Linked DNA regions of Oharaeibacter diazotrophicus. The protein of the gene in region 1 interacts with the protein of each later gene in a pairwise test. Links are inferred from orthologs where the notes say so. Each region holds a gene or a part of one and is shown in the gene's direction. Other genes may lie near its edges. The genes, in order: EDD54_RS00845 and ctaD.

What was found.
Region 2: the proteins of EDD54_RS00845 (region 1) and ctaD interact in binary tests that used the Escherichia coli proteins (3 or more experiments, as listed by UniProt). The link is inferred for Oharaeibacter diazotrophicus from one-to-one orthologs.

The regions. Positions count from the first base shown.
Region 1 is NZ_SNXY01000006.1:144,868-159,852, forward strand. What follows is about bases 4,107-6,962. They hold EDD54_RS00845 (aminotransferase), read left to right. Parts: upstream 4,107-4,871; coding sequence 4,872-6,053; downstream 6,054-6,962. Other genes in these bases: EDD54_RS00840 (methyltransferase family protein), read left to right, coding at 4,112-4,756; EDD54_RS00850 (SDR family NAD(P)-dependent oxidoreductase), read left to right, coding at 6,107-6,811; EDD54_RS00855 (creatininase family protein), read right to left, coding at 6,825-6,962. In the rest of the region: EDD54_RS00820 (GcvT family protein), read left to right, coding at 1-622; EDD54_RS00825 (choline/ethanolamine kinase family protein), read left to right, coding at 640-1,578; EDD54_RS00830 (ABC transporter ATP-binding protein), read left to right, coding at 1,693-2,451; EDD54_RS00835 (permease), read left to right, coding at 2,448-3,983; more of EDD54_RS00855, read right to left, coding at 6,963-7,640; EDD54_RS00860 (class I adenylate-forming enzyme family protein), read right to left, coding at 7,677-9,191; EDD54_RS00865 (L,D-transpeptidase family protein), read right to left, coding at 9,280-10,389; EDD54_RS00870 (ABC transporter ATP-binding protein), read right to left, coding at 10,796-11,782; EDD54_RS00875 (ABC transporter ATP-binding protein), read right to left, coding at 11,779-12,813; EDD54_RS00880 (ABC transporter permease), read right to left, coding at 12,819-13,790; EDD54_RS00885 (ABC transporter permease), read right to left, coding at 13,795-14,817; EDD54_RS00890 (ABC transporter substrate-binding protein), read right to left, coding at 14,957-14,985. UniProt on the Escherichia coli protein: Shows aminotransferase activity with methionine and histidine as substrates, and to a lesser extent also with phenylalanine.
Region 2 is NZ_SNXY01000009.1:374,874-389,885, reverse strand. What follows is about bases 8,140-11,022. They hold ctaD (cytochrome c oxidase subunit I), read left to right. Parts: upstream 8,140-8,717; coding sequence 8,718-10,328; downstream 10,329-11,022. Other genes in these bases: EDD54_RS16795 (heme o synthase), read left to right, coding at 10,504-11,022; coxB (cytochrome c oxidase subunit II), read left to right, coding at 8,140-8,636. Also shown: EDD54_RS16850 (ABC transporter ATP-binding protein), read left to right, coding at 1-406; EDD54_RS16845 (lysophospholipid acyltransferase family protein), read left to right, coding at 403-1,134; EDD54_RS16840 (3-deoxy-D-manno-octulosonic acid transferase), read left to right, coding at 1,127-2,425; lpxK (tetraacyldisaccharide 4'-kinase), read left to right, coding at 2,422-3,441; EDD54_RS16830 (DUF2093 domain-containing protein), read right to left, coding at 3,445-3,666; EDD54_RS16825 (YjbE family putative metal transport protein), read right to left, coding at 3,733-4,410; EDD54_RS16820 (HAD-IA family hydrolase), read right to left, coding at 4,540-5,199; metalloprotease TldD, read right to left, coding at 5,196-6,617; EDD54_RS16810 (invasion associated locus B family protein), read right to left, coding at 6,735-7,253; more of coxB, read left to right, coding at 7,776-8,139; more of EDD54_RS16795, read left to right, coding at 11,023-11,442; EDD54_RS23075 (hypothetical protein), read left to right, coding at 11,446-11,601; EDD54_RS16790 (cytochrome c oxidase assembly protein), read left to right, coding at 11,598-12,194; EDD54_RS16785 (cytochrome c oxidase subunit 3), read left to right, coding at 12,261-13,136; EDD54_RS16780 (DUF983 domain-containing protein), read left to right, coding at 13,251-13,658; EDD54_RS16775 (SURF1 family protein), read left to right, coding at 13,655-14,434; EDD54_RS16770 (EAL domain-containing protein), read right to left, coding at 14,458-15,012. UniProt on the Escherichia coli protein: Cytochrome bo(3) ubiquinol oxidase is the terminal enzyme in the aerobic respiratory chain of E.coli that predominates when cells are grown at high aeration.

The DNA.
Region 1 (14,985 bases):
CGTCTCCAACGCCGCCTTCCCGTTCCTCGGCTGCCGGATCGTCGAGATCGGCGACGCCACGGTGGTGGCGAGCCGGATCGGATACGTCGGAGAACTCGGCTACGAGCTTCTGATCCCTTCGGAATTCGCCCCGCACGTCTACGAGAGCCTGAAGGCGGCCGGCGCCGCCCACGGCATCCGCGACGCCGGCTACAAGGCGATCGACAGCTGCCGGATGGAGAAGGGCTATCTCTACTGGTCGGCCGACGTCGGCCCCGACGACGACCCCTACGAGGCCGGCCTCGGCTTCTGCGTCAAGCCGGACAAGGGCCCGTTCCAGGGCCGCGACGCGATCGTGGCGAAGAAGGCGGCCGGGCGCCGGCGCAAGCTGGTGTCGTTCCGCGTCGACGGCTTTGCGCCGCTGATGGGCGGCGAGGCGATCCTCGCCGACGGCCGCGTCGTCGGCTCGACCACCAGCGGCGGCTACGGCCACCATCTCGGCTGCTCGATCGCCTTCGGCTATGTTCCGACCGAGGGCCTCGAGGCGGCGCGCTTCGAACTGGAGGCCTTCGGCCGGTTGCATCCGGCGACGGTCGGCCCGCGCTGCCTCTACGACGCCAAGGGCGAGCGGCTGAAGTCGTGACGACGGGGGAGAGGGCGATGGCGGACGACATCATCGGAACCGACGAGGCCGAGGCGCTCGCGACCTTCGGCGGCCTCGGCCTCGTGCCGGCGGGAACGCCGGCGACGGCGCGCCGGCTCGGCGGCCTGACCAACCGGGTGTTCCGGATCGAGGCCGGCGGCACCGCCTTCTGCCTGCGCCTCGCCGGCGCCGGCACCGAGGAGTACATCGACCGCGGGCGCGAGGCCGAGATGGCCCGGCTCGCCGCCGCGGCCGGCGTCTCGCCCGAGGTCCTCGCCGTCGACCCCGCCACCGGCGTGATGGTGACCCGCTTCCTCGACGGCGTCGCCACCATGACGCCGGCCGGCTTCGCGGACCGCGCCGGCGCCCCGGCCCGGGCGGGACGGGTGTTCCGCCAGCTCCACGATGGCGCGGCGGCGTTCCCGTCGCGCTTCGAGCTGTTCCAGATGATCGACGACTATCTCCGCATCCTGTCGACGAAAACCGTCGACCTGCCCGAGGGCTACTTCGACGTCCTGAAGGAGGCGGAGACCGTCAAGGCCGCGCTCTCGGCCCGGCCGCTGCCGCTGGCGTCCTGCCACTGCGACCCGCTCTGCGAGAACTTCCTCGACACCGGCGAGCGCATGTGGCTGGTCGACTGGGAATACGGCGGCACCAACGACCCGATGTGGGACCTCGGCGACCTCTCGGTCGAGGGCGCCTTCTCGCCCGAACAGGACGAGGAGATGCTGGCGGCCTATTTCCCCGCTGGCCCGACGCCGGCCGAGCGCGGCCGCATGGTGATCTACAAGGCGATGTGCGATCTCCTGTGGACGCTCTGGGGCCTGATCCAGCACGCCAACGGCAACCCCGCCGACGACTTCGCCGCCTACGCCGCCGGCCGCTTCGCCCGCTGCCGGGCGCTGATGGCGACGACGGACTTCGCCGGCCACGTCGCCGCCGTGGCACGAGGCTGAGCGGGGCCGGCTCGGGTCGCCCCCGGCTTTCCGCGGCCGCGTTCACCCCGCTTCAACCGCCGGGCGCTAGCCTGTCCGCATCCTCCTCGGATGGCGGTGGGAGCCGAACTCGGCATGCGGGACGTCGCGGCACTGGAACTCGTGGGCCTGTCGAAGACCTTCGTCCGCCCGGCGGTGGCCGGGCTGGACCTCACCGTACGCGCCGGCGAGTTCTACGCCCTGCTCGGACCGAACGGCGCCGGCAAGACCACCACGCTGCGCATGGTCGCCGGACTGTTGCGGCCCGACGCCGGCACCGTCCGTGTCTGGGGCCACGACGCGCTCGCGGATCCGATCGCCGCCAAGCGGATCATGGCGTGGATCCCCGACGAGCCGATGATCTACGACAAGCTGACGCCGCTGGAATATCTCGCCTTCGTCGCCGGGCTCTGGAGCGTGCCGAACGCGGAGGCCGAGCGGCGCGCCGCCGAGCTCCTCGACCTGCTCGGCCTCGACCCCCACGCCGACGAGCGCTGCGAGGGCTTCTCCAAGGGCATGCGCCAGAAGGTTGCGCTCGCCGGTGCGCTGATCCACGACCCGCGCCTGATCATCCTCGACGAGCCGCTGACCGGCCTCGACGCCGCCGCCGCCCGCCTCGTCAAGGACGTGCTGCGCGCCCGCGTTCGCGCCGGCGCCACCATCATCATGACCACCCACATTCTCGAGGTCGCCGAGCGGATGGCCGAGCGCATCGGCGTCATCGCCGGCGGCCGGCTGATCGCCGAGGGTACGCTCGAGGAACTCCGCGAGCGCGCCGGCCGCTCCGGCTCGACGCTGGAGGAGGTGTTCCTCGCGCTCGTCGCCGGCGAGGGCGCCGCGAGGGAGGCGGCGTGAGCGCCGGTTCGACCCTCGTCCGCTTCGCCCGCCACGAGGCGCGGCTCGCCTGGCGCGACTGGCTCGGCATGATGTCGGGCAACCGGACCGGCCGCGAGCGCGCGGCTATCCTCGGCGTCGCGCTGTTCATGCTCGCCCTCCACGTCATGGCCTACGGCATGGTTGGCGACTTCGCCCGCTTCGCCGACAACCTCGACACCCACGACCGGCTGGTCGTGACCGGCGCCGCCTTCTTCACCTTTGCACTGATGCTGGCGCAGGCGCTGGAATCGGTCACCCGCGTGGTCTACGGCCGCGCCGATCTCGACCTGATCGCCTCCTCGCCGGCGCCGCTGCCGACCGTGTTCGCGCTGCGCGCCGGCATCGCCGCGATCTCGACGACGACGATGACCGTGATCATCGTCGGCCCCTTCGTCGACGCGCTGGCGCTGCGCGGCGGCGCGCGCTGGCTCTCCGCCTACGGTGTCGTCGCGGCGATGGGGCTGGCGGCGGCGACGGTCGCGATCGCGATCACGCTGGCGCTGCTGCGCTTCGTCGGCCCGCGCCGGACCCGCACGGCCGCCCAGATCGCGGCCGCTATCATCGGCGCCGGCTTCGTGATCGGCGCACAGGCGATCGGCATCTTCGCCTACGGCGAGATGGGACGGTTCTCGATGTTCCGCTCGCCGGCCCTGCTCGAGGCCGTGCCCGGACCGGACAGCCTCCTGTGGTGGCCGGCGCGCGCCGCCATGGGCGACGTCGCGGCGCTCGCCGGCGCGCTGGTCGGCGCCGTGGCGGTGTTCGCGCTCGCCGTCGCGGTCGCCGCGCCGCGTTTCGCCCGCTACGCCGTGGTCGTGGCGGGGACGCAGGTCGACGGCGTGCCGACCGGCCGCGCCGCGGCGCGCCGGCCTTTGAAGGCGCGCAGCGCCGCCGGCTACCTCCGCGCCAAGGAACTGCGCCTGCTCGGCCGCGATCCCTGGCTGATCTCGCAGACGCTGATGCAGGTGCTCTACCTGATCCCGCCGGCGCTGATGCTGTGGAAGGGCTTCGGCAGCGACGAGGACGCACCGGTGATGCTGGCGCCGATGGTCGCGATGGCGGCGGGCCAGCTCGCCGGCGGCCTCGCCTGGCTGGCCGTCTCCGGCGAGGACGCCCCCGACCTCGTCGCGACCGCGCCGATCGGCTTCGCCGCGGCGATCCGCGCCAAGATCGAGGCGGTGATGATGGCCGTCGCCGTGCCGGTGGCGCCGCTGCTCCTCGGCTTCGCGCTGGTCGACCCCTGGGTCGCCGCGGTGGCGGCGGCGGGCGTCGCGCTGTCGGCCGCCTCGGCGACGGCGATCCAGTTCCTGTTCCGCAAGGCCGCCAAGCGCAGCCACTTCCGCCGCCGCCAGACCGCCTCGCGCGTCGCCACCTTCGCCGAGGCGTTCTCCTCGATCTCCTGGGCGGGCGCCACCGGCCTCGCCGCGGCGTCGTCGTGGTACGCGGTCGCGCCCGCCGGCTTCGCCGCCGCGGTGCTGGCGCTCGCCTGGGCGGTCAGCCCGCGCCACCCCTGATCCCCCCGGGCCGATCCGCGCCAACGGATCGGCCCCGGACGGCCGCCCTTGCGGATCGCCTCGCGACTGTCGAAGATCGGGACGACGACGGCTTTCGGGAGCCCTTGTCGATCGTTCGGGAGATCGACGTGTCGTTCGAGGACTTCGTGCGGGCGTTCGTAGCCTGCTACTTCATCTTCGTCGCGCTGCACTACACGGCGCGGCTGTCGGGCCTGCGCGCCCGACGCGGCTTCCCGCATGCGCCGGTCGGGCCGTGGCGGAGCGCCAACGGGCTGAACCAGATCGTGTTCCGGCTGTTCCGGGCGGCGATCCTGGGACTGATGACACTACGCGTCTTCGTGCCGGCGACCGACGTCTTTCTCGGCGCGCTGCCGGTGCTCGAGACGGACGCTGTCCGCGCGGTCGGCTTCGTGGCGATGTGCGCGGGGCTGGCGGTCGCCGACCACGCCCATTCCTACCTCGCCGACGAATGGCGCTCCGGCACCGCGGCGCGGGCCGCCGATGTACTGGTGACCGACGGGCCCTATGCCCGCTCGCGCAATCCGATCTTCACCGGCGTGCTGATCGGGCAGGCCGGCCTGTTCCTGGCGGCGCCGTCGCTGTTCACGCTCGCCTGCCTCGCCATCGGCGCAGCCGTGATCCTGCGGCAGGTCGGCGTCGAGGAGCGCACCCTCGCCGGCCGCTTCGGGGGACGCTACGCCGCCTATCGCGCGCGCGTGCCGCGCTGGGGAGCGGTGGGGATGGCCGCGCGCGGGGTGACGGAGAGGCGCTGATCGGCCGCCTTGTCGCCCCGGCGGCGGGCCTCTATCGTCGCGCCGAACCGCCCGCGCCGGGCGACGCGACCCGGGCCGCCGGTCCGGATCGGCCCCCACGGAAGACGCCCCCTCGATGAAGCCGACCAACCCGATCTTCACCGGCCTGCCCACCACCATCTTCGAGGTGATGTCCCGCCTCGCGGTGGAGACCGGGGCGATCAACCTCGGCCAGGGCTTTCCCGACGTCGACGGCCCCGAGGAGATCCGCCGCGCCGCGGCCGACGCGCTGATGGCCGGGCCGAACCAGTATCCCTCGATGATGGGCATCCCCGAACTGCGTCGGGCGGTGGCGGAGAGCAACCGGCGCTTCCACGGCCTCGACGTCGACTGGCAGAGCGAGGTGATGGTGACCTCCGGGGCGACCGAGGCGATCTGCGATTCGATCCTCGGACTGGTCTCGCCCGGCGACGAGGTCGTGCTGATCGAGCCGCTCTACGACTGCTACCTGCCGATCGTGCGACAGGCCGGCGGCATCCCGAAGCTGGTGCGGATCGCGCCGCCGACCTGGACGATCGACCCGGACCAACTCGCCGCCGCCTTCTCCGACCGCACCAAGGCGATCGTGATCAACACGCCGATGAACCCGGCCGGCAAGGTGTTCACCGAGGCGGAGCTGCAGCTGATCGCCGACCTCTGCCAGAAGCACGACGCCTACGTGATCGCCGACGAGGTCTACGAGCACCTCGTCTACGACGGCCGCCGCCACCTCTCGCCGATGGCGCTGCCGGGCATGCGCGAGCGCGTCGTCCGGATCGGCTCGGCCGGCAAGACCTTCTCGCTGACCGCCTGGAAGATCGGCTACGTCACCGCTCCGCCGCACCTCCTGGCGCCGATCGCCAAGGTGCACCAGTTCGTCACCTTCACGACCCCGCCCGACCTCCAGGCCGCCGTCGCCCGCGGCCTCCGGCTCGGCGACGATTATTACGAGGGCTTCGCCGCCGGCCTCGCCGCCAAGCGCGACCGCCTCTCGGCCGGGCTCGCCGACCTCGGCTTCGAGGTGCTGCCGAGTGCCGGCACCTATTTCGTCACCACCGACGTCGGCCCGCTCGGCATCGCCGACGACCGCGAGGCCTGCCTGACCATGACGCGGGAGGCCGGCGTCGCCGCCGTGCCGGTCTCGGCCTTCTACGCCTCCGACCCGCCGACCAACTACATCCGCTTCTGCTTCTGCAAGCGCGACGAGGTGCTCGACGAGGCGCTCGAACGGCTTGGCAGGTGGTTGAAAACCGGTCGGAAATCCGCGGCGACCGGTTAGGATCGGCCGCCGGCGGGGGGCCGGCGATGATTCTCGGGAGGGCCGGGGCGCTCATGAACCGGGTCACGATGCTGGTCGGCGCGGCGGAACCGTTCGGGCGCGCCATCCTGTCCGCCCTGCTCGACGCCGGCGACACCGTCGCGGTGGTCGCCGTCGACGGCGAGGCGTCCGACGAGATCGAGACGGAGACCGACGGCCGCGCCGTCGCCTTCGCGGTCGATCCGACCGATCCGGAGAACGTGGCCGAGACCTTCGACGCGGTCGTCGACGCCATGGGCGCGCCGGGCGCGATGGTGCTGCTGGTCGAGGAGGCGCAGCCGGCCTGGCTGATCGACGGCGGGGCCGAAGGCGTCAACGCCGCCGTGCAGCACCGCATCGTCGCGCCGCTGACCATGGTCGCGCTCGCCGCCGAGCGCATGGAGGCCGGCGCCGCCATCGCGCTGGTGCTGCCCTCGACCGGCGCCCATTCGGTCGCCAAGGCGCTGACCGGGGCCACCCGCGGCGCGCTCGAGGGCTTCGTGCGCGGCGCCGCCACCGAACTCGCGGTCGCCGACATCCGGATCAACGCCGTGCTGACCGGGGCGGTCGACGCCGACGCCGGCGTGCGCCCGGTCCGCCGCACGCCGCTGTCGCGCCCGGCCGAGCCGGAGGACGTCGCCGCCGCGGTGCTGTTCCTGATCGCCGACGAGGCGCGCGGCGTCACCGGCGAATGCCTCGCCGTCGACGGCGGCGCCGGGGCGTCGCGGGCGGTGCCGTAGGATCGGCGCGCGCTCAGCCGCGGTCGAACCGCGTACGGCCGGTGAGGCGCGCCATGTCGAAGGCGGCGACGTCGGCGACGAGGCGGCGGAGGGCTTCGGCGGCGCGGGCGATCACCGCCTCGCCCTTGGCGGCGGTGGCGGCCGAGGCGTCGCCGCAGACGCCGGCGGGGTGGAGGTCCTGGGCCTGCCAGCCGAACCCGACCCGGCCCTCGGCGGTGAGCGCGCTGCCGGAACGCTCGATCTCGACCGTCAGCGGCACGAAGTTCTCGGCCCGGTCCATGGCGACGAGGTCGCCGTGGAGGGCGAGCATGACGCTGGTCTCGATGTCGCCGCCGTGGATGCCGTGCTCGATCTCGGCGGCGGGGAAGAGGTCGTCGACGGGCGTGATCCGGAACCACGAGCAGGCGACGGCGAGCAGGCCGAGCTCGACCCGGATCCGCCGACAGACGATGTCCATCAGCGCCATCTGACCGCCGTGGGCGTTGAAGAACAACAGCTTGCGCGCCCCGGCCCGCGCCACCGAGGCGGCGATCTCGAACCAGACCGCGGCTAGCGTGTCGCCGGAGAGCGTCAGCGTGCCCGGGAAGGCGAGGTGCTCGTCCGACTTGCCGTAGGGCATCTGCGGCAGCACCAGCACGTCGGCGCCCTCGGGCAGGCCGTCGAGCGCGGCGGCGAGCAGGCCGGCGCCGATCGCGGCGTCGACCCGGACCGGCAGGTGCGGCCCGTGCTGCTCGACGGCGGCGACGGGGAAGATCACCACGGTGTTCGAGAGGTCGCGGGCGGAAAAGTCGGCGGTGGACAGGTCCCACCAGGCGAAGGAGCGGGTCATCGTGTCTCCGGTGTCTCGGCCGGGCGGGTGGGGGTGTCAGCCGCCCGCGGTCTCGGCCAGCGTCGCCTTGGCGATCTTGCCGGTCGGCGTCGTCGGAAGCTCGGCGGCGACGCGGATCTCGAGCTTGGCGAGGTCGTAGGGCAGCTTCGGCGCGATCGCGGCGGCGAGGGCGGCGGTGTCGAGCACCGCGCCGGCGCGGGCGGTGACGAAGGCGACCGGTCGGGTGCCGTCCGGCCCCGTCAGGCCGACGAGCGCGGCGAGCAGCACGCCGGGCTCGGCGGCGAGCGCCTCCTCGACGTCGCGCGGGAACCAGTCGACGCCGTCGACGGTGACGAGTTCGGAGCGGCGGCCGCGCATGGTGACGAAGCCGTCGGCGTCCATCGAACCGAGGTCGCCGGAGCGCAGCCAGCCGCCACGAGTCGCCTCGGCGGTCTTCTCCGGCTTGCCCCAATAGCCGGCCATGAAGCCGCCGCGCAGCGAGATCTCGCCGACGCGCCCCAGCGCGGCCGGTTCGTCGGCGGAGGTGAGGATCGCCACCTCCTTGTCCGGCAGCGGCGGGCCGACGCGCATCAGGCGGTCGTCGTCGGGCTCGAGCTCGGGAAAGCCGAGGGCGAAGAAGCCGCCGAGCTCGCTCTGGCCGTAGCTCTCGACCAGCGGCAGCTTCAGCACGTCGCGGAAGGCGCGCTTCAGCGTCGGCGGCACCGGTCCGCCGCCGGAGAGGCCGAAGCGCAGCGGCGAAGGCAGGCGGCCGCGCGCCTCCGATTCCTCGAGCAGTTCCGTCAGCACCACCGGATTGCCGACGAACATGGTGGCTTGCGTTGCGGCGAGGGCGTCCCAGCCGGCCTGCTGCGTCCAGCGGCCCATGACGTTGACGGTGGCGCCGACCGCGAGCTGCGGCAACAGGTTGGCGACCAGCTGGTAGGACGACGACAGCGCCGTCGGCCCGAAGGAGCGGTCGTCGGCGCGGATGCGCAGGCGCTCGCCGATCACCCGGCAAGCGGTCACCGTCGGTTCGTGGGCGAGGCAGGCGCCCTTCGGCCGGCCGGTGGTGCCGGAGGTGTAGGAGAGGTGGGCGACCGCATCCGGACGGCCGGGATCGGCGGGGGCGGCGAGGCCGGCGGCCATCAACTCGGGCAGCGACACCGCGCCCTCCTGTGGCCCGTCCATGCAGATCAGCCGGGCGTCGAGACCGGCCGCCGCCACCGCGGCGCGGACCGGGTTGGCCATGTCGTGGGTGTAGACGATCACCGTCGGGGCGTGGTCGCCGACGTAGTAGGCGAGGTCGTCGGCGTAACGGACGTTGACCAGCGCCGAGATGGCGCCGAGCCGCCACGCCCCGAGCATGGCGACGAGATAGTCGAGGCCGTTGTGGGCGAACACCAGCACGCGGTCGCCCGGGCGGACGCCGAGGTCGGCGAGGCCGCCGGCCATCGCCTCCATGGCGGCGACGGCCTCGGCGTAGGTGGCGGTGCGCTGGCGGTCGACCCAGCGGAAGGCGACGCGGTCCGGCGTGCGCGCGGCGCTCGCCTCGAGCAGGCGGTGCATCAGCATGGTGCGGCCGGGTCCCCTCCCTGGGTGTCGTTCGGGAGAGAGTGCCGCCGTTCGCCCGCGCCGTGAACCGGGCGGGCGTCGATAGAGGCTATTGGCCCGCCGTTATGGCCGGCGCGACGGCGGCCGCCGCCGCGGTGGTGGTGGCGGCGACCGAGCCGGTCAGGGTGGCGTCGACCGGGGGCGGCAGCAGGCCGGGCACGTAGGGATCGGCGAGGGCGGCCTCGGGGCGGCTCACGGGCGCGCGTTCCGACGTCAGCTTGGCGAGCTTGCGCGCGCCGTCGCGCTCCAGGATCTCGCGGAAGCGCGGGTGCATGCCGCCGTCGACGTAGGACATCGCCGGCAGCACCGGATAGGACGCCGCGACGGTGGCGACGGCGGCGTCGTCGCGCGCCTGCTTGGCGGCGACGGCGGCGGCGACCGCGGGGTCGGTCTCGAGCGCCGGGCAGGCGGCGAGCGGGTCGAAGTCGCGGCCGACGTTGGGGGCGTCGAAGACGTAGCGGCGGCCGCACCAGCCGACCGTCGGCTCGCGCCGGGTCACCTCGAAGACGTCGGCGCCGTCCTTGAGGGTGCGCCAGAACGGCATGTTGGGGTCGTCGCGGTGGAGGGCGAGGTTCACCGGCGTCATCCGGAACGGCAGCGCCTGGACCTGGAACGCCTCCTGCCCGCCGCGGAACGCCTCGCGCGCCACCACGTAGATCTCCGCCGCCGCCTCGTCGGTGACGGCGTAGCAGCCGGACGACGAGCAGGCGCCGTGGATCATCAGCGCCGCGCCCTGGAAGCCTTGAGCGGCCTCGAGCCGGTTGGGGAAGCCGAGATTGAAGGAGAGGTAATAGCGGCTGTCCGGGTTCATCTGCCGGCGGGAGATCGCGTAGAAGCCTTCCGGCGTCTGCCGGTCGCCCTCGAAGCGCTTCGGCCCGAGCTTCCCGGACCAGCGGCAGATCGGGTAGGTCTTCAGGAGCGCGTAGCGGCCGGTGCGGTCCTTCTTCCAGAGCTCGAGCTCGCTCTCCTGCTTGAACACGCGGATCAGGATCGGCGCCGTCTCGGCCATGCCGAGCCGCGCCATCTCGCTCCTGAGCGCGGAGGGGATCGGCTGGATCGAGCGTTCGGCCTGGTCGATGTCGTAGAGCGTCGAGCAGGCGGCGGTCGCGAACGCGACGAGGAGCGCGGCGATCGCGCGTTTGCCCGGAACCGGTCTCAAGGATGGCAACCCCGAATCAGAGGTCCGCACTCTACGGGAAACTGTGCCCTAAGTTGGGCGGGGTGGGGAGGGTGGTGGGATACGGATGGGGGGGAAGGGGGGCCTCGGGAGCCCGCCGTCTTCATCCTTCCCCTCCAGGGGAAGGTGGCCCGGAGGGCCGGAAGGGGTCGGGGTTCCGTGGGGCGGACGTTGGACGTTGGACGTCGGCGGGCGGAACGGCCGGCTCCGCCGTCCGTCGCGACCCCTTCCGCCTCGCTCCGCTCGGCACCGCCGGCCTCGGAGTCGCTTGCCTCCTCGGCGTTCGGCTTCGCCTCACCCCCCGAGGGGAAGGATGAAGGGGCAGAGCGGAAGGACGCGTTGCGCCCTTTCCGGATGCCGATACCGTCGCGCCGGCGCGCTCTTCCCATCACCCCGGCAGATGACACGCCACCGCGCGGCCGTCGGCGCGCGGCGTCAACGCCGGCCGGTCGGTGCGGCAGCGGTCGAAGGCCTTGGGGCAGCGGGTGGAGAAGGCGCAGCCGGGGGGCGGGGCGAGCGGGCTCGGCAGGTCGCCCTGGAGCAGGATGCGCGGGCGGACCGGTCCCTTGGCGCGGCGGGCCTGCGGGATCGCCGACACCAGTGCCTCGGTGTAGGGGTGCGCGGGCGCGCCGAACACGGCGGTGGTGTCGCCGGTCTCGACGATGCCGCCGAGATACATCACCGCGACCCGGTCGGCGACCTGACGGACGACGCCGAGGTCGTGGGCGATGAAGACGTAGGTGAGGCCGAGCCGTTCGCGCAGGTCCGCGAACAGGTTGACGATCTGCGCCTGCACCGAGACGTCGAGCGCCGACACCGGCTCGTCGGCGACGATCAGCTCCGGCTCGACCGCGAGCGCCCGGGCGATGCCGATGCGCTGGCGCTGGCCGCCGGAGAACTCGTGCGGGTAGCGGTCGAGATAGGCGGCCGGCAGGCCGACGAGGTCCATCAGCTCGTCGAGGCGGGCCGGGATCTCGCGGCGCGGCCGGAGGCCGTGGACGGCGAGCGGCTCGCCGATCAGGTCGCGCACGGTGCGGCGCGGGTTCAGCGAGGCGGACGGGTCCTGGAAGATCATCTGCATCCGCCGGCGCACCGGCGCGAGGGCGCGGCCGTCGGCGCGGGCGATGTCGACGCCGTCGAACAGGATCTCGCCGGCGGTGACGTCGTAGAGCCGGGTCAGGCAGCGCCCGAGCGTCGACTTGCCCGAGCCGGACTCGCCGACGAGGCCGAGGGTGTCGCCGCGGCGGACCGCGAGCGAGACGTTCTCGACCGCGTGGACGGTGCGGCCCGAGCCGGGCACGAAGCTGCGGCCGACGACGTAGCGCTTGGTGAGGTTGCGGGCCTCGAGCAGGGGGCGGACGGCGGTGTCGGTCACCGGGCGGTCTCCCAGTCGGGCAGGACGAGGCGGCGGGCGTCGGGGCGCGCGGCCGGCTCGATGTGGCAGCGGACGGCGTGACCGGAGCGCGCCAGCGGCGGCACGGTGGCGTCGCAGGGGGCGAAGCGGAAGCGGCAGCGCGGGGCGAAGCCGCAGCCGGGCGGCTGGTTGGCCGGCGTCGGCGGCAGGCCGGGGATCGAGGCGAGCCGGCGCGGCCGGGCGCCGTCGATCGGCGGAATCGAGGCGATCAGGCCCCAGGTGTAGGGGTGCGAGGGATTGCCGAAGATCTCGTCGCGCGTGCCGCTCTCGACGATGCGGCCGGCGTACATCACGATGACCCGGTCGGCGACCTCGGAGACGACGCCCATGTCGTGGGTGATCAGCACGATCGCCGAACCGAAGTCGCGGCGCAGCCGGACGATCAGGTCGAGCACCTGCGCCTGCACGGTGACGTCGAGCGCGGTGGTCGGCTCGTCGGCGACCAGCAGCGCCGGGCTGCAGGACAGCGCCATCGCGATCACCGCGCGCTGGCGCATGCCGCCGGAGAGCTGGTGCGGGTAGCGGCCGAAGGCCTCGGCCGGGTTCGGCAGGCCGACGGCGTCGAGCAACTCGATCGCCCGCCGCTTCGCCGCGGCGGCGGAGACACTCTCGTGGGTGCGGATCTGCTCGACGATCTGCCAGCCGACGGTGTGCACCGGCGTCAGCGCCGTCATCGGATCCTGCGAGATCAGCGCGATCTCCTTGCCGCGGATGCGCCGGAGCGCCCGGTCGGGCAGGCCGAGGACGTCGCGGCCGCGGAAGGTGACGGCGCCCTCGACCGTGGTCGTGCGCCGGTCGGTGAGGCCGAGCACGGACAGCATCGACACCGTCTTGCCGGAGCCGGACTCGCCGACGATCGACAGGATCTCGCCCGGCTTGACGGCGAAGGAGACGTCGCGGATCGCGGTGACGCGGCCGCGGTCGGTGGCGAAGGAGACGGTCAGCCCCTCGACGGCGAGGAGGTCGGGGGCGGCGGGGTCTTGCGCGGCCATCGCTCTCAGCCCTCCCGCGTGCGCGGGTCGACCGCGAGGTAGACGAGGTCGACCGCCGCGTTGGCGACCACCACGAAGAACGAGGCGTAGAGCACGGTGGCGAGGATCATCGGCAGGTCGAGGCTGAGGAGGGCGAGATAGGTCAGCCGCCCGACGCCGTTGAGGCCGAACACCACCTCGGTGAGGAGGGCCGAGCCGCCGACCAGCACACCGAAGTCGAGGCCGAACATGGTGATGAACGGGATCATCGAGGTGCGCAGCGCGTGGCGGAGCATCACCCGCGCCGGCCCGAGGCCCTTGGCGCGGGCGGTGCGCACGAAGTCCTCCTGGTAGGCCTCGACGAGGTTGGCGCGCAGCACCCGGCCGTAGATGCCGACGTAGAGGGCGGCGAGCGTGAACCAGGGGATCACCAGCGTCCTGAACCAGCCGGCGGGATCCTCGGAGAACGGCTTGTAGCCGAGCGCGGGCACCCAGGAGAACATCCAGGTGTCGTGCAGGCGCGACTGCGACAGGAGGTTCATCACCTCGCCGAGCCAGAACACCGGCATCGAGACACCGACGAGGGCGACGATCATCAGCGTCTTGTCGACCCACGTGCCGGCGGTGGCGGCGGTGACGACGCCGAGCAGGATGCCGCCGATCACCCAGATCACCGCCGCGCCGGCGACCAGCGACAGCGTGATCGGGGCGGCGTCCATCACCAGCGGGATCACCCGCTGGCCGCGGTTGACGAAGGAGGTGAGATCCTGCGTCACGAACAGGCGCCGCATCATCGAGACGTATTGCACCGGCAGCGGGCGGTCGAAGCCGAAGTCGCGGCGGACCTGCTCGACCGTCTCGGGCGCGGCGTTGCGGCCGGCGATGCGGGCGGCGGGGTCGGAGCCGGGGGTGGCGAAGAAGATCAGGAACACCACCACGGAGATGCCGAACATCACGAAGACCATCTCGGCGAGGCGGCGGATCAGGCTGACGATCATGGGGTCACCGCGGCCGGAGCTTGGAGCGGGGATCGAAGGCGTCGCGGACGCCGTCGCCGAGCACGTTGAGGGCGAGCACCGTGACGACGATGGCGATGCCCGGGGCGAGCGACACCGCGGGCCGGGAGTAGAGCAGGCCCTGGCCCTCCTGGATGATGGTGCCCCAGGAGGCGTCCGGCGGCTGCACGCCGATCGACAGGAACGACAGCGCCGATTCCGTGACGATGTTGAGCGCCATCATCAGCGGCACGAACACGATCAGCGTGGTCGAGACGTTGGGCAGGATGTCCTTCACCAGGATGCGCCGGCGCGGGATGCCGAGGCCGACCGAGGCGAGCACGAACTCCGAGCGCTTCAGCGTCAGCACCTGACCGCGGATCGGCCGGGCGACATAGGGCACGTAGATCACGCCGATGATCAGGATCGGCAGCATCAGGCTGTTCGAGGCGATCGTGATCGGCCCGATGGTGAGGCCGCCGTTGATCAGCACGATCGAGAGCGAGATCGCCAGCAGGTAGACCGGAAAGGCCCAAAGGACGTCGAGCAGGCGCGACAGCACGAGGTCGACCGCGCCGCCGAAGAAGCCGGCGGTGACGCCGACCAGCGCGGCGAGGAACAGGCAGAGCGCGGTGGCGCTGCCGGCGATCAGGAGCGAGTTGCGGCCGCCGTAGAGGAGGCGCGCGGCGACGTCGCGGCCCTGGCTGTCGGCGCCGAGCAGGTAGCGCGGGCCCCAGGTCGGCCCGATCGGGGTGACGCCGAGGCCGAGGCCCTCGGTGGAGCGCTCCATCACCGGCACCTTCTTGCCGCCGATCTCGATCTTGGCGCTCAGGGTCGAGCGGAAGGGGTCGGTGCCGGAGACGTGGCGGGCGTAGAGCGGCGCGGCGAGCACGGCGAGCACGATCAGGACCAGCACGACGGCGGCGCCGATCGCGGCGTGGTCGGCGAGGAGCTTGGCCCGGGCGCGGGCCCACGGGCCGTCCGGGCGATCGGACCCGGCGGTGGCGGGCGGGAGGGGGATGTCGGTCATCTCGGATCCGGGCGGGGCGCGGTCGGCGGGCGGGTCCGGCGCGGGGCGCCGCGCCGGCCTCGGGTGTCACGGGATCCCGGCTGGCCGGGATACCCGCGGGATCCCGAGTCTTCGGGATCCCGCGCGCGGAGCGTGGCCGTCACTTCACCCAGACGTTGGCCAGGATCA
Region 2 (15,012 bases), on another replicon or contig:
CGCCCACGACTTCGTCGTCGGCCTGCCGGACGGTTACGCCACCCGCGTCGGCGAGGCCGGCGGCATCCTCTCCGGCGGCCAGAAGCAGCGCGTCGCCTTCGCCCGGGCCATGCTGCGCGGCGCGCCGATCCTGCTGCTCGACGAACCCACCAGTGCCCTCGACGCCAATTCCGAGGCCAAGGTCCAGACCGCGCTCGAAACCCTGTTCCAGGGCCGCACCGTGCTGATGATCGCGCACCGGCTCTCCACGGTGAAGCGCGCCGACATGATCGTCGTGATGGACCGTGGCCGCCTCGTCGAGAAGGGCACCCACGACGAACTGGTCGCCGCCGGCGGCCTCTACGCCCACCTCCACCGCACCCAGCTCGCCGGCTCCGGCGAGGCCGCCGCGGAGCCCGCGCCGTGAAGAAGTCCGCCAAGCGCCGCCTGCTCGGCGGCACGCTGCTGCCGAAGGCGCTGGGTTCGGTGCTCGCCGGCTATCTCCGGCTCGTCCACCGCACCAACCGTCTGGTCTGCGAGCCGGCCGACTACGTCGAGCGCTTCGCCCCGCACGCCCCGGCGATCATCGCCATGTGGCACGGCCAGCACTTCATGATGCCCTTCACCCGGCCGCGGACGCTGCCGGTGGCCGTGATGATCTCGACCGCCCGCGACGCCGAGATCAACGCCGTCGCCGCCGAGAAGCTCGGCCTGATCACCATCCGCGCCTCCGGCGCCCACAAGGGCCGCGACGTCGTCCGCAAGCGCGGCCACGCCGGCTTCGTCGAGGCGATTCGCGCGCTGGAGGCCGGCACCACCGTGGCGCTGACCGCCGACGTGCCCAAGGTCGCCCGCGTCGCTGGCCGCGGTATCGTGCTGCTCGCAAAGCATTCCGGCCGGCCGATCGTACCGCTGGTCTACGCCACCAGCCGCAACGTCGACGTCGACAGCTGGGACCGCGCCTCGGTGAGCCTGCCGTTCGGCCGCTCCGCCATTGTCATGGGCGAGCCGATCCACGTGCCCGCCGACGCCGACGACGACCTGATCGAGGCGAAGCGTCAGGCGGTGGAGGCGGAACTGAACCGCATCGTCGACCGCGCCTACGAACTCGCCGGCGTGGTCAGCAAGTTCCGGGACGGCGGCGGCCATGGCTGAGCCGGGCGACCGCCTGCTCGCCGCCTGGTGCGGCCTGACGCGCCTCGCCGCGCCGGTCGGCCGCCTGATCGTCGCGCTGCGTCGCCGCGCCGGCCGCGAGCATCCGTTGCGCTGGTCCGAGCGGCTCGGCATCCAGGGCGAGATGCCGCCGGGCCCGCGCCGGCCGGTGGTCTGGGTCCACGCCGCCAGCGTCGGCGAGACCATGGCCGTGCTGCCGCTGGTCGCCCGCATCGCCGAGACCGGCGTCCGGGTCGTCTTCACCACCGTGACCGTGACCTCCGCCGACGTCGCCGCGGTGCGGCTGCCGGCCGGTGTCGTCCACCGCTTCGTGCCGGTCGACGTCGCGCCCTTCGTCGACCGCTTCCTCGACGCCTGGGCGCCCCGGCTCGCCGTCTTCGTCGAGAGCGAGATGTGGCCGGTGGCGATCGCCCGGCTCCATGACCGCGGCGTGCCGCTGGTGGTCGCCAACGCGCGGATGTCCGACCGTTCGTTCCGGCGCTGGCGCCGCGTCCGCCCGGTGATCGCGGCGATGCTGTCGCGGGTGACGCTGGTGCTGGCGCAGAGCCCGCTCGACACCGAGCGCTTCGCCGCCCTCGGTGCGCCGAGGGTCGAGACCGCCGGCAACGTCAAGTTCGACGCCCCGCCGCCGGAGGCGCCACGCGCCGCCGCCGCCGCGCTCGCCGCCGCCGTCGAGGGCCGGCCGGTGCTGCTCGCCGCCTCGACCCACCCGGGCGAGGACGAGATCGTGCTCGCCGCCTTCGCGCGGCTCCGCGCCCGCGTTCCCGACCTCCTGCTGGTGATCGCGCCGCGCCATCCGGTCCGCGGCGCCGAGATTGCCGCGCTCGCCGCCGACCTCGGCCTCGCCGTCGGCCAGCGTTCCACCGGGGCGCTGCCGCGGCCGGAGACCGCGGTCTACGTCGCCGACACGGTCGGCGAACTCGGCACCTTCTACCGTCTCGCCACCGTCGCCTTCGTCGGCGGTTCGCTGGTCGACGTCGGCGGCCACAACCCGATCGAGGCGGGGCGTTTCGACGCCGCCGTCGTCGCCGGGCCGCAGCTGTGGAACTTCCGCGACGTCTACGCCGCCCTGGTCGAGGCCGGCGGCGCCGTCCTGGTCGAGGGCGAGGACGACCTCGTCGACGCGGTCGAGCGGCTGGTGCTGCACGTCGGCGAGCGCGGCCGCCGCATCGCCGCCGCCCGCGCCGTCGTCGACGGCTACACCGGCGCGCTCGACCGCACGCTCGCCGCGCTCCGCCCCTTCCTCGCCGCGGCGGGGGAGGGCGGTCCGTGAGGACGCCCGCCTTCTGGTATGCCCCGTCGGGCCCGCTCGCCCGCCTGCTCGCGCCGCTCGGCATGCTCTACGGCGCGGTCACGCTCCGGCGGATGGCGCGGCCGGGTGTGCGCGCACCGCTGCCGGTGATCTGCGTCGGCAACTTCGTCGCCGGCGGCGCCGGCAAGACCCCGACCGCGATCGCGCTCGCCCGTGCCGCCGCCGACGTTGGGCTGTCCCCCTGCTTCCTCACCCGCGGCTACGGCGGCCGGCTCGCCGGCCCGCTCGTCGTCGCGCCCGACCGCCATGGCGTCGACGAGGTCGGCGACGAGGCGCTGCTGCTCGCCCGCGTCGCCCCGACGGTGGTCTGCCGCGACCGTCGCCGCGCCCTCGACACGCTGGCCGGCCTCGGCGCCGACCTCTGCATCCTCGACGACGGATTCCAGAATCCGGCAATCGAGAAGCAGTTCTCGCTGGTGGTCGTCGACGGCGCCGCCGGCGTCGGCAACGGCCTCGTGCTGCCGGCCGGCCCGCTGCGCGCGCCCGTCGACGCCCAGATGGTCAGGGCGGACGCGGTCGTGACGGTCGGTGAACCCGCTGGGGAAAGCGCCATGGCGGTGCTGCGGTCGGCGGTGGGCGCCGGCCGTCCCGTGCTTCGCGCCCGGCTCGACCAGCGCGGCGTCGAGGGCTTGCGGGGCCGCCGGGTCTACGCCTATGCCGGCCTCGGCCGGCCGCGGAAGTTCTTCGACCAACTCCGCGCCGGCGGCGTCTACGTCGTCGAAACGCGGGGCTTCCCTGACCACCATCCCTATACGGACGCCGACGCCCGCGCGATCCTCGCCCGCGCCGACGCGCTCGGCGCGCTGCCGGTCACCACCGAAAAGGACGCGGTGCGGCTCGCCCACGCGGCGGCGGGGCCGCGGGCGGACCTCGCCGGCCGATCGGTGGTGGTCGCGGTCGACTGCGTCTTCGAGGCGCCGCATGCGCTCGCCGGCCTGATCGAGACCGCGCGCCGACGCTGGCGCGAAGGCGGCTGAGCCTCAGCGGCCGCCGCCGTGGCGCTGATATGCCTCGAGCGCGGCCTCGGCGTCGACATAGGCCTCCTGGCGCTCGACGCTCCAGTACTTCAGATCCTGCAAGAGGATCGGCCGGTTGGTGATGGCGCAGCGCACGAACGAGCCGGACCGGACGACCTTGTAGTCGCCGTCGAGATAGCGGATCTGGGCCTCGCCGCCGCCGCCGGGGAAATCCATCCTGTTCATGCCCGCGTTCCTAACGCCGCCGGCCGGTGCCGCACAAGCGCGAAATCGGCGCGGCCGGCCGCGCCGTCAACCGCCGAGCCCGGCCCGGAGCGCGCTGAGCGGCGCGGCGACGCAGGTCTCGACGTCGTCGGTCCCGAGGCAGGCAACCTCGGCCGAGCCGTGGAACACCATCCCGAGCGCGACGTAGAGCACGACGCAAAGGCCGATCCAGGCGATCCAGCGGTGGCGGGCGAGCAGGGCGGCGACCGCGGTCGCCGCCGCGCCCATCAGCGCCACCGACAAGAGCAGGCCGAGGACCAGCACGCCGACGTGCTCGCGCGCGGCGCCGGCGACCGCCAGCACGTTGTCGAGCGACATCGAGACGTCGGCGAGCACGATCTGCGACAGCGCGGCGCCGAAGGACTTCGGCGCCGCCCCCGCGGCGGCGAGGCCGGCCAGCGCGGCCGCCTCGTCGCGGCCGGTCTGGCGGATCTCGCGGTACATCTTCCAGCACACCCACAGCAGCAGCACGCCGCCGGCGAGTGTCAGGCCGGTAAGGTCGAGCAGCCGCGTCGCCAGCACCGCGAACAGGATGCGCAGCGCCACCGCGCCGACGATGCCCCAGACTATGACCCGCCGCCGCATCGAGCGCTCGACACCCGCCGCCGCCATGCCGACCACCACCGCGTTGTCGCCGGCGAGCACGACGTCGATGAGCACCACCTGGGCGAGGGCGGCGAGGTCGGCGGCGATCCAGTCGGGCACGGCGGTGTTCCGGGAGACGGCGCGCGGCGGGGGAGGGGGCCGGCGCGGCAAGGCGGGCACGGCGGGGCCGCGGAACGGCACCGCCGGTGGGAGAATGGGGATCGCGCCGCCGCGGCGGAACCGGGACGATTACGCTCGGTGCGAACGCGGACGGTCGGCCCCGGGTTGCGGCAGGTCGCGCGCCGCCAGCGCCGCGGCCAGCCCGTCCGGTCCGACGAAACGGTGGCCGTCGAGCCCGGCGTCGCGGGCACCGGCGACGTTGTCGGCGCGGTCGTCGACGAACAGCGTCTCGTCGGGCGCGAAGCCGAGCCGGTCGAGCGCGCGCAGGTAGACGGCCGGATCGGGCTTGCGCGTGCCGAAGGCCGACGACACCAGGAAGCGCCCGCCGGCGAGCGCCGCAGCCTCGGGCACCAGCCGCTCGCGCATGGCGTGGACCGCGGGGCCGTTGTTGGTCAGGATCGCGACGGTCGTCCCGGCGTCGGCAAGCCGCCGCGCCAGCGCGAGACTGCCCTCGATCGGCGTCATCGCCACCCGCCGGGCCGCTGTCCAGAGGTCGAGGTCGACCTTGACGCCGAGCGCCGCCGACCACGCCGCGAGATAGGGGGGGACGTCGGCAAAGGCGCCGGCGTCGGCGGCGTCCTCGACGCCCTCCGTCCAGATCGCCCGCTCGATCGCGGCTTCCGCGAGACCGGTGGCGGCCGCGAGATGCCGGATCCGCCGGGCGCGGTCGTAGTCGTAGAGCACGTCGTCGAGGTCGAACAGGACGAGGCGGATCGGCGTCGCCCTCACGTCGCCGTGCCGCCGACCGTCATGGCGTCGATGCGCAGCGACGGCTGGCCGACGCCGACCGGGACGCCCTGGCCGTTCTTGCCGCAGGTGCCGATGCCGGTGTCGAGCGCCATGTCGTCGCCGACCATCGAGACGCGCTTCATCGCTTCCGGGCCGTTGCCGATCAGCATGGCGCCCTTGAGCGGCTCCTCGATGCGGCCGTTGCGGATGCGGTAGGCCTCGGTGCAGTCGAACACGAACTTGCCCGAGGTGATGTCGACCTGACCGCCGGCGAACGAGACCGCGAGGATGCCGTCCCTGACGCTCTCGACGATCTCGGCGCGCGTACGGTCGCCGCCGAGCATGTAGGTGTTGGTCATCCGCGGCATCGGCACGTGGGCGTAGGACTGCCGCCGGCCGTTGCCGGTCGGCGCGACGCCCATCAGCCGGGCGTTCTGACGATCCTGCATGTAGCCGACGAGCCGGCCGTCCTCGATCAGCGTCGTGCACTGCGACGGCGTGCCCTCGTCGTCGACGGTGAGCGAGCCGCGCGCGTTCGGCACCGTGCCGTCGTCGACGATGGTGACGCCCTTCGCCGCCACCATCTCGCCCATCAGGCCGGCGAAGGCGGAGGTCTTCTTGCGGTTGAAGTCGCCCTCGAGGCCGTGTCCGACCGCTTCGTGCAGCAGGATTCCGGGCCAGCCGGGGCCGAGCACGACGTCGAAACTGCCGGCCGGGGCCGGGCGGGCGTCGAGCGCCACCAGCGCCTGCCGGAGCGCCTCGTCGGTCGCCGCGCGCCACTGGTCGGGGGCTATGTGGAGGTCGTAGCCGGTGCGCCCGCCGGCGCCGTGGCTGCCGGTCTCTTGGCGGTCGCCGTCGCCGACGACGACCGAGACGTTGACGCGTACCAGCGGCCGGACGTCGCGCACGAGAGTGCCGTCGGCGCGCAGGATCTCGACGATCTTGTAGGACCCGGCCACCGACGCCGTAACCTGCCTGACGCGCGGATCGCGCGAGCGGGCGTAGGCGTCGATCTCCGACAGCAGCGACACCTTGGCGGCGAACACCGGCGAGACCAGCGGGTTGTCGTCGCCGTAGAGCTTGCGGTTCGTCGGCCGCGGGCCCTCGGCGGCGATGCCGGAATAGCCCGCCGACACCGCCTTCACCGAGGTCGCGGCCCGCAGCAGTGCCGTTTCCGAGATGTCGTCGGCGTGGGCGTAGCCGACCGCCTCGCCGGCGACGGCGCGCAGGCCGAAACCCTGGGCGACGTCGTAGGTCGCGGTCTTGAGGCGGCCGTTGTCGAAGGCCAGGACCTCGTTCTGGGTGCGCTCGAGGTAGAGTTCGCCGTCGTCGGCGCCGGCGAGCGCATCCGCCAGGATCGCGCGGGCGCGCTCGGGATCGAGGCCGGCGTGGGCGAAGAGGTCGGTCGGTCGGGTCATGGCGCCTTCGTCGAGGTGCCGGGCCGGCGGCGCTGCCGCGGCCCGTCGTTGGAGCGGGGTGTCGGAGCGGTGAACATAGGCGCGCCGAGGGCGGATTTCACCGTCCCGCCGCGCGCCTCACGGCAGCGCCGCGTAGCCCTCCTTGAAGCCCTTCAGCGAGATCGGGATGCCGATGCCCTCCTCGGGGGTCTGGAAGATGATGAAGGTGGCCGAGGTGCCGGTCTCGAGTTGCTTGATCAGGTCGTCCTCCAGCACGACCTCGGCGAAGCAGCCGTTGGCGAGGCAGCGCACGAACCCGGCACGCCCGATGTCCTTGGCGTCGACCCTGAGGCCGAGGCCGGAGGGCAGCAGCACGCCGAGCGGAGCGAGCACGCGCAGGATGCGCGCCTGCTTGTCGGCGGTCTTCAGCACGATCACCGACAGGCCGACGTTGTCGCGGTCCTCGGCGGTGACGTTCTGGATCAGCGCGCATTGGTCGGCGCGCGCGCCCGGCGGCCGGTCGCAGCGGATCTGCCAGTCGCCGAAGCTCTGCTTCACGGCGCCCTGGGCCGCCGCCCGATTCGGCTCCCCGGCGATCCCGCCTGCCGCGATCGCGAGAACCGCGAAGGCCGCTGCCATTTTCTTCAAGCTCAGCATCGATGATCCCGAGGGTCCGGTGGAATACTGCGGGGCATGTCGGCGCCTTCGACTTTGGTCCGACGTTTCGCCCGTGCCGCGGTCGAATCGTGCGGTTTCCGCGGCCTCGGGCCCATGGAGCCTATACCTTTTCGGTCATCCCGCTCAAACGCGGCGATCCCGAGGCGACGACCCCGCGCGCATTTTTGCCGCATGAAGGGCATCCGGGGGGCATTGCGGATGCCGGCGGCATATGGTTTTTCTCTGACGGTTTGATCCAGATCAAACAGCTCCGGGTCTCATTCGGCCGCGCTCCGGACGGGGAGGCGGCGGCGTCGCGGAGGGGCGACGCCACGGACGAGGCGGGCCGCGGGAGCACGTTTGGCGAGGACATGGCCGAGCCGCTCGACCGGCCGCGGGGTTGCAAGCCCCCGCGGAACGCCCGGAGGGATGCTGGTCGGACCTGAGGTTTTCGCCGCGGCGCGGCATGGTGGATCGACGGGTATCCGCCGCCGCGCCCCGGTGTCGTGAAGGAGCGGAAACGTGATCAACTTCGCTAAGCTCGCGGGTCTCGCGACCGCCGCCGGAGGTCTCCTCGCGGCGGGGGCGGCCCGCGCCGCCGGTCCGGTCGAGTGGGGGACCTACCTGCAGTCGGCCGAATCGGAGGTCGCCCGGGACATCCACGCCTTCGGCGGCTTCACCTTCTGGATCATCGCGATCATCACGCTGTTCGTGCTCGCGCTGCTCGTCGTCGTGGTGGTCCGCTTCAACGCCAAGGCCAACCCGACGCCCTCGCGCACCTCGCACAACACCCTGATCGAGGTGGCCTGGACGGTGGTGCCGATCCTGATCCTGCTCGCGATCGCGGTGCCCTCGTTCCGCCTGCTCTACGAGGAGCAGACCATCCCCGACGCCAAGCTGACCATCAAGGTCACCGGTGTGAAGTGGAACTGGTCCTACGAGTATCCGGACGCCGGCATCTCCTTCGACAGCTTCATGCTGACCGACGACGAGATCACCGACCCGACCAAGCAGAAGCGCCTGCTCTCGGTGAACTATCCGCTGGTCGTGCCGGTCGGCGAGGTCGTCCGGGTCCAGGTCACCGCCTCGGACGTGATCCACTCGTTCGCCATGCAGCCGTTCGGCGTCAAGATCGACGCCATCCCGGGCCGCCTGAACGAGTCCTGGTTCAAGGCCGAGGACGTCGGCACCTACTACGGCCAGTGCTCCGAGCTCTGCGGCCAGAACCACGCGTTCATGCCGATCGAGATCCGCGCCGTCACGCCCGAGCAGTATCAGCAGTGGGCGAGCGCCGCCGCGTCGGACATCGATCAGGCCAACGCCCTGCTCGCGGCCTTCGACGACACGAACGCGAAGAAGACCACGGACGTCGCCGCCAACTGAGGCGGGACGCTCCCGAGAAGAAGACGAGTTCAGGGGCGGCTCGGCCGCCCCTCGCGAGGTCACCACGGTAAGGAGCCTTCGATGGCCACCGCTCACGCCGACGCCCACGCCCACGACCATCCGCACGGCTGGCGTCGTTACGTCTACTCCACCAACCACAAGGACATCGGCACGATGTACCTGATCTTCGCGGTGTTCGCGGGGATCGTGGGTGGTGCGCTCTCGGTCGCGATGCGCATGGAGCTGCAGCAGCCCGGCATGCAGATCTTCGGCGATCCGAACGTCTACAACATGTTCACGACGGCCCACGGCCTGATCATGATCTTCTTCATGGTCATGCCCGCCATGATCGGCGGCTTCGCCAACTGGTTCGTGCCGATCATGATCGGTGCGCCGGACATGGCCTTCCCGCGCCTCAACAACATCTCGTTCTGGCTGCTGCCGCCGGCGTTCCTGCTGCTGGTCGGCTCGATGTTCGTCGAGGGTGCCGACGGCTCCAACGGCGTCACCGGCGGCTGGACGATCTACCCGCCGTACTCGACCACCAACACGACCGGCCCGGCGATGGACTTCGCCATCCTGTCGCTGCACGTGGCGGGTGCGTCGTCGATCCTCGGCGCCATCAACTTCATCACCACCATCTTCAACATGCGCGCCCCGGGCATGACGCTGCACAAGATGCCGCTGTTCGCCTGGTCCGTGCTGGTGACCGCGTTCCTGCTGCTCCTGTCGCTCCCGGTCCTCGCCGGCGCGATCACCATGCTGCTGACGGACCGCAACTTCGGCACCACCTTCTTCGATCCGGCCGGCGGTGGCGACCCGATCCTGTTCCAGCACCTGTTCTGGTTCTTCGGTCACCCCGAGGTGTACATCCTGATCCTGCCGGGCTTCGGCATCATCAGCCACATCATCTCGACCTTCTCGCGCAAGCCCGTGTTCGGCTACCTCGGCATGGCCTACGCCATGGTCGCGATCGGCGGCGTCGGCTTCATCGTGTGGGCGCACCACATGTACACCGTCGGCCTCGACGTCGACACCCAGGCCTACTTCGTCGCGGCCACGATGGTGATCGCGGTGCCGACGGGCGTGAAGATCTTTTCGTGGATCGCCACCATGTGGGGCGGTTCCATCGAGTTCCGCACCCCGATGATCTGGGCGATCGGCTTCATCTTCCTGTTCACGGTCGGCGGCGTCACCGGCGTGCAGCTCTCCAACGCCGGTTTCGACCGCGTGCTGCACGACACCTACTACGTGGTGGCGCATTTCCACTACGTGCTGTCGCTCGGTGCCGTGTTCGCCATCTTCGCCGGTTTCTACTACTGGTTCCCGAAGATGACGGGCTACATGTACAACGAGACGCTCGGCAAGGCTCACTTCTGGGTCATGTTCGTGGGCGTGAACCTCGTGTTCTTCCCGCAGCACTTCCTCGGTCTGCAGGGCATGCCGCGCCGTTACGTCGATTATCCCGACGCTTTCGCCGGCTGGAACCTGATCTCGTCCTTCGGCTCGTACATCTCGGCCATCGGCGTGCTCGTGTTCCTCTACACGGTCTTCGAGGCCTTCCAGAAGAAGCGGATCGCCGGCCCGAACCCGTGGGGCGAGGGTGCCACGACGCTGGAGTGGACCCTGTCCTCGCCGCCGCCGTTCCACCAGTTCGAGACCCTGCCGCGCATCCGCGCCGAGGCCCACTGAGGCCGCCCGTCCCGGATCGGCCGACGGCCGGTCCGGGCGGACACGAAGGACGGGCGGGCGCCGCGCGGTGCCCGTCTCCGGTCCGCCACCGGCCGCTCCGGCCGGGCGGACGCACCAGTGATCGAGACGGCGGACGCCGACCGGCCGCGGCCGAGGCGGTCCCCGGAGGGACGAGATGACGGACATCACGGGATCCACCCCGGTCGACGCGGGCGTCGTCGGCGTCTCCCTGGCCGAGCCCAGGGACTATTTCGCGCTGATGAAGCCGCGGGTGATGTCCCTCGTCGTCTTCACCGCCTTCGTCGGTCTCGCCATGGCGCCGGGTTCGATCAACCCGGTGATCGCCGCCGTGGCGCTGCTCGCCATCGCCGTCGGCGCCGGCGCCTCCGGCGCGCTCAACATGTGGTACGACGCCGACATCGACCGCGTCATGACCCGCACCGCCGTCCGCCCGATCCCGTCGGGCCGCGTCAGCCCCACCGAGGCGCTGCAGTTCGGCATGGTGTTCTCGGTGATGTCGGTGTTCACGCTCGGCGTCCTGGTCGGCTGGGTCGCCGCCGCGCTGCTCGCCTTCACGATCTTCTTCTACGTCGTCGTCTACACGATGTGGCTGAAGCGCTCGACGCCGCAGAACATCGTGATCGGCGGTGCCGCCGGCGCCTTTCCGCCGATGATCGGCTGGGCCGCGGTCACCGGCGGCGTCTCGGTCGAGAGCATCGTCCTCTTTCTGATCATCTTCTTCTGGACGCCGCCGCACTTCTGGGCGCTCGCGCTGGTCAAGTCCGACGACTACGCCCGCGCCGGCATCCCGATGATGCCGGTCGCCATGGGCGAGGCGACCACGCGCCGCCAGATCCTGCTCTACGCTGTCGTCCTGGTCGCGGTCAGCCTCGTGCCCTGCGCGATCGGCCTCGGCGGGCTGCTCTACGGCACGGTCGCCACCGTGCTCGGCGCGGTCTTCCTCGCGCTGTCGGTCCGGGTGCTGCGCGTCACCGAGGGCGCGCCGGCCCGCAAGGCGGCGATGCGGCTGTTCCTGTTCTCGATCGCCTACCTGTTCGCGCTGTTCGCCGTGCTGCCGGTCGAGCGGCTGCTCGCGACCGTCCTCGGGAGCTGAGCGATGAACGACAACGGCATCCGCCTCACGCCCGAGCAGGAGCGCCGGCGCCGCCAGCGCTCGATCGCGATCGCGCTGATGCTCGGCGCCATGGTGATCCTGTTCTTCGTCGTCACGGTCGTCCGGATCGGCGGCAACATCGCGAGCCACGCGTCATGACCGCCCCGGACGGCGGCGACCGCCGCAACCGCACCGTCGCGCTCGCCTGCGCCGGCGTCTTCGTCGCGATGGTCGGACTCTCCTTCGCCTCGGTGCCGCTCTACGACCTGTTCTGCAAGGTCACCGGCTACGAGGGCACCACCCAGGTCGCGACCTCCGCCGAGGGCGTGAAGGTGCTCGACCGCGACGTCACCGTCCGGTTCGACGCCAACGTGGCGCCGGGCCTGAAGTGGCATTTCGAACCGGAGGTCCATTCGGTCACGCTCAAGGTCGGCGAACTCGGCACCGTCAAGTTCCGCGCCAAGAACCTGACCGACGTCGCCACCACCGGCCGGGCCACCTACAACGTCACGCCCGACGCCATGGGCGCCTATTTCTCGAAGATCGCCTGCTTCTGCTTCACCGAAGAGACGCTGCAGCCCGGCGAGGAGCTCGAGATGGGAGTCACCTTCTACGTCGACCCCGCCATGGTCGACGATCCTGACTCGGCCAGCATCCGCACCGTGACGCTGTCCTACACCTTCTTCCCGGCGGCGACGCCGGCCAGACCCGTGGCGGCCGTCGAGCCCGACGCCGCCGCCAAGCGCCTTTAACAAGATCCGAGACCCATCCGTCGCCGGCGGCCAGGGGCACGTCGCGGACGACAGCGGGAGAGAAAGATGGCTGGAGCTACCAAGAACCACGACTACCATCTCGTCGACCCGAGCCCGTGGCCGTTCATCGCCTCCGTCGGCGCGCTGATCTTCGGCTTCGGCGCGATCGCCTTCATGCGTTGGCACAGCGGCAACGAGCTGATCTTCGCCGGCATGAACATGACCACGCCGTGGATCTTCGTGGTCGGCCTCCTGATCATCCTCTACACCATGTTCGGCTGGTGGCGGGACACGGTCCGCGAGGCCCACGAGGGGCACCACACCCGCGTGGTGTCTCTGCACCTGCGCTACGGCATGATCCTGTTCATCGCCTCCGAGGTGATGTTCTTCGTCGCCTGGTTCTGGGCCTTCTTCGACGCCAGCCTGTTCGCCAACGAGGCGCATCAGGTGCTGCGCGTCGAGCACACCGGCGGCGTCTGGCCGCCGAAGGGCGTCGAGGTGTTCGACCCCTGGCACCTGCCGCTGCTCAACACCCTGATCCTGCTGACCTCCGGCACCACCGTGACCTGGGCCCACCACGCCCTGCTGCACGACGACCGCCGCGGTCTGGTCTGGGGCCTCGTGCTGACCGTCGCCCTCGGCGCGATCTTCACCTGCGTCCAGACCTACGAGTACGCCCACGCGGCCTTCACGTTCTCGGGCAACATCTACGGCGCCACCTTCTACATGGCGACCGGCTTCCACGGCTTCCACGTCCTGGTCGGCACCATCTTCCTGCTGGTCTGCCTGATCCGCGCCATCGGCGGCGACTTCACCCCGAAGCAGCACTTCGGCTTCGAGGCCGCGGCGTGGTACTGGCATTTCGTCGACGTGGTCTGGCTGTTCCTGTTCGCCTGCATCTACGTGTGGGGCGGCTGGGGCGGTCACGTCCACGGCGGCTGACCGGCCCGAGCGGCGGTCCGCCGGAGGGAGCCCGTCCGGCGGGCGCATGCGACGATCCGTTTCGGCGCGCGGGGCTCCCCGCGCGCCGAACGCTTTGAAGGGATGACGCGAGCCATGCAGGACAAGGCCCTCTACGCGCCGGTGCCGCCGGCCTCCACCGCCATGCGCGGCCGTTGTCCGCGCTGCGGCCAGGGCCGATTGTTCAAGGGCTTCCTCGACACCGCGCCGGCCTGCACCGCCTGCGGCCTCGACTACAAGTTCATCGACAGCGGCGACGGCCCGGCGGTGTTCGTGATCCTGCTGATCGGCTTCGTGGTGGTCGGCCTCGCGCTCTACGTCGAGGTGACGTGGCAGCCGCCGCTGTGGCTGCACGCGCTGCTCTGGCTGCCGTCGACGCTGATCCTGTCCCTCGGCCTGCTGCGGCCGCTGAAGGGACTGATGATCGGCCTGCAGTACCAGAACAAGGCGACCGAGGGCCGCCTCGTCGACGGCAAGGCCGACGGCGGGGACGCCGCGCCGTGACGGCGCCCGGCGCTGCGACGGCGCAGCCGCGATCGACGCGGCGACAGGCTCTGTTACTGACCGGTGCGACGCTGGCGGCGTTCGCGGCCCTCGTTTCGCTCGGCACGTGGCAAGTCCACCGCCTCGCGTGGAAGGAGGATCTGATCGCCCGGGTGGAGACCCGCGTCCACGCCGCGCCGGCGGCGCTGCCGGCACCGGACACCTGGGCCGGCCTGACCGCGGAGGAGATCGAATACCGGCCGGTCCGCCTCTCCGGCACGTTCGACCATTCCCGCGAAGTCCACGTCTTCATCGCGCTCGGCGAGCCGAAGGGCCCGCTCGGCGGCCAAGGCTACTTCGTCCTGACCCCGCTGGCGCTGGACGGCTTCGACCGCGTCGTCTTCGTCAACCGCGGCTTCGTGCCGCTCGACCGCAAGGATCCGGCGACCCGGCCGGACGGGCAGGTGGCCGGCACGGTCGCGGTGACCGGCCTGATGCGGCCCGCGGAGGGGCGGAACTGGCTGTCGCCGGCCGACGACGTTGCCCGCAACGTCTGGTTCGTCCGAGACCCCGCCGCCATGGCCGCGGCGACCGGCCTCGACCCGGCGAAGGTCGCGCCCTTCACGGTCGACGAGGCCGCCGGCGAGACCCCGGGCGGCCTGCCCCAGGGGGGGGAGACGGTGGTCGCCTTCCCGAACAGCCACCTCGGCTACGCCATCACGTGGTACGGCCTCGCGGCCGCCCTGGTCGGGGTCTGGGCGGTGAGGATGCGCGCGCTGCTGCGGTCGCGCCGCTGAGGCGAAGGGCCCCGCGGGCGCCGTCAGGCCTTCGCCTTGGCGCTCTTTTCCATCATCTTGCGCACTTCCTCCGGCGTCATCGGCTGGCCGAACAGGAAGCCTTGGGCGTAGTCCGTACCGAAGCGCACGAGGTCGGCGACGTCGGCCTCCGTCTCGGCGCCCTCGCCGACCACGTCCATGCCGAGGTCCTGGGCGAGCTGCACGATCGCCCGCAGGATGACGAGGCGGTTCTTCGCCGTGCTCTTCAGGAAGCTCTGGTCGATCTTCAGCGTGTCCACCGGCAGGCGCTGGAGATAGGCGAGCGAGGAGAAGCCGGTGCCGAAGTCGTCGAGCGACAGGCCGGCGCCGAGTTCCTTGAGCCGCTGCAGCATCTGCGCGGCGAACTCGGGATTCTCCATCAGGAGGCTTTCGGTCAGCTCGAGCTTCAGCGTGCCCTTCGGCAGCGAGCTGCGCGACAGCACCGCCTTGACGTCGTTGATGAGGTCGTGACGCAGCAGCTGCCGGCTCGACACGTTGACCGACATGAACAGCGCCTCGCCCTGCGGGAAGCTCTGGTGCCATTCGGCCAGCTGGCGCGC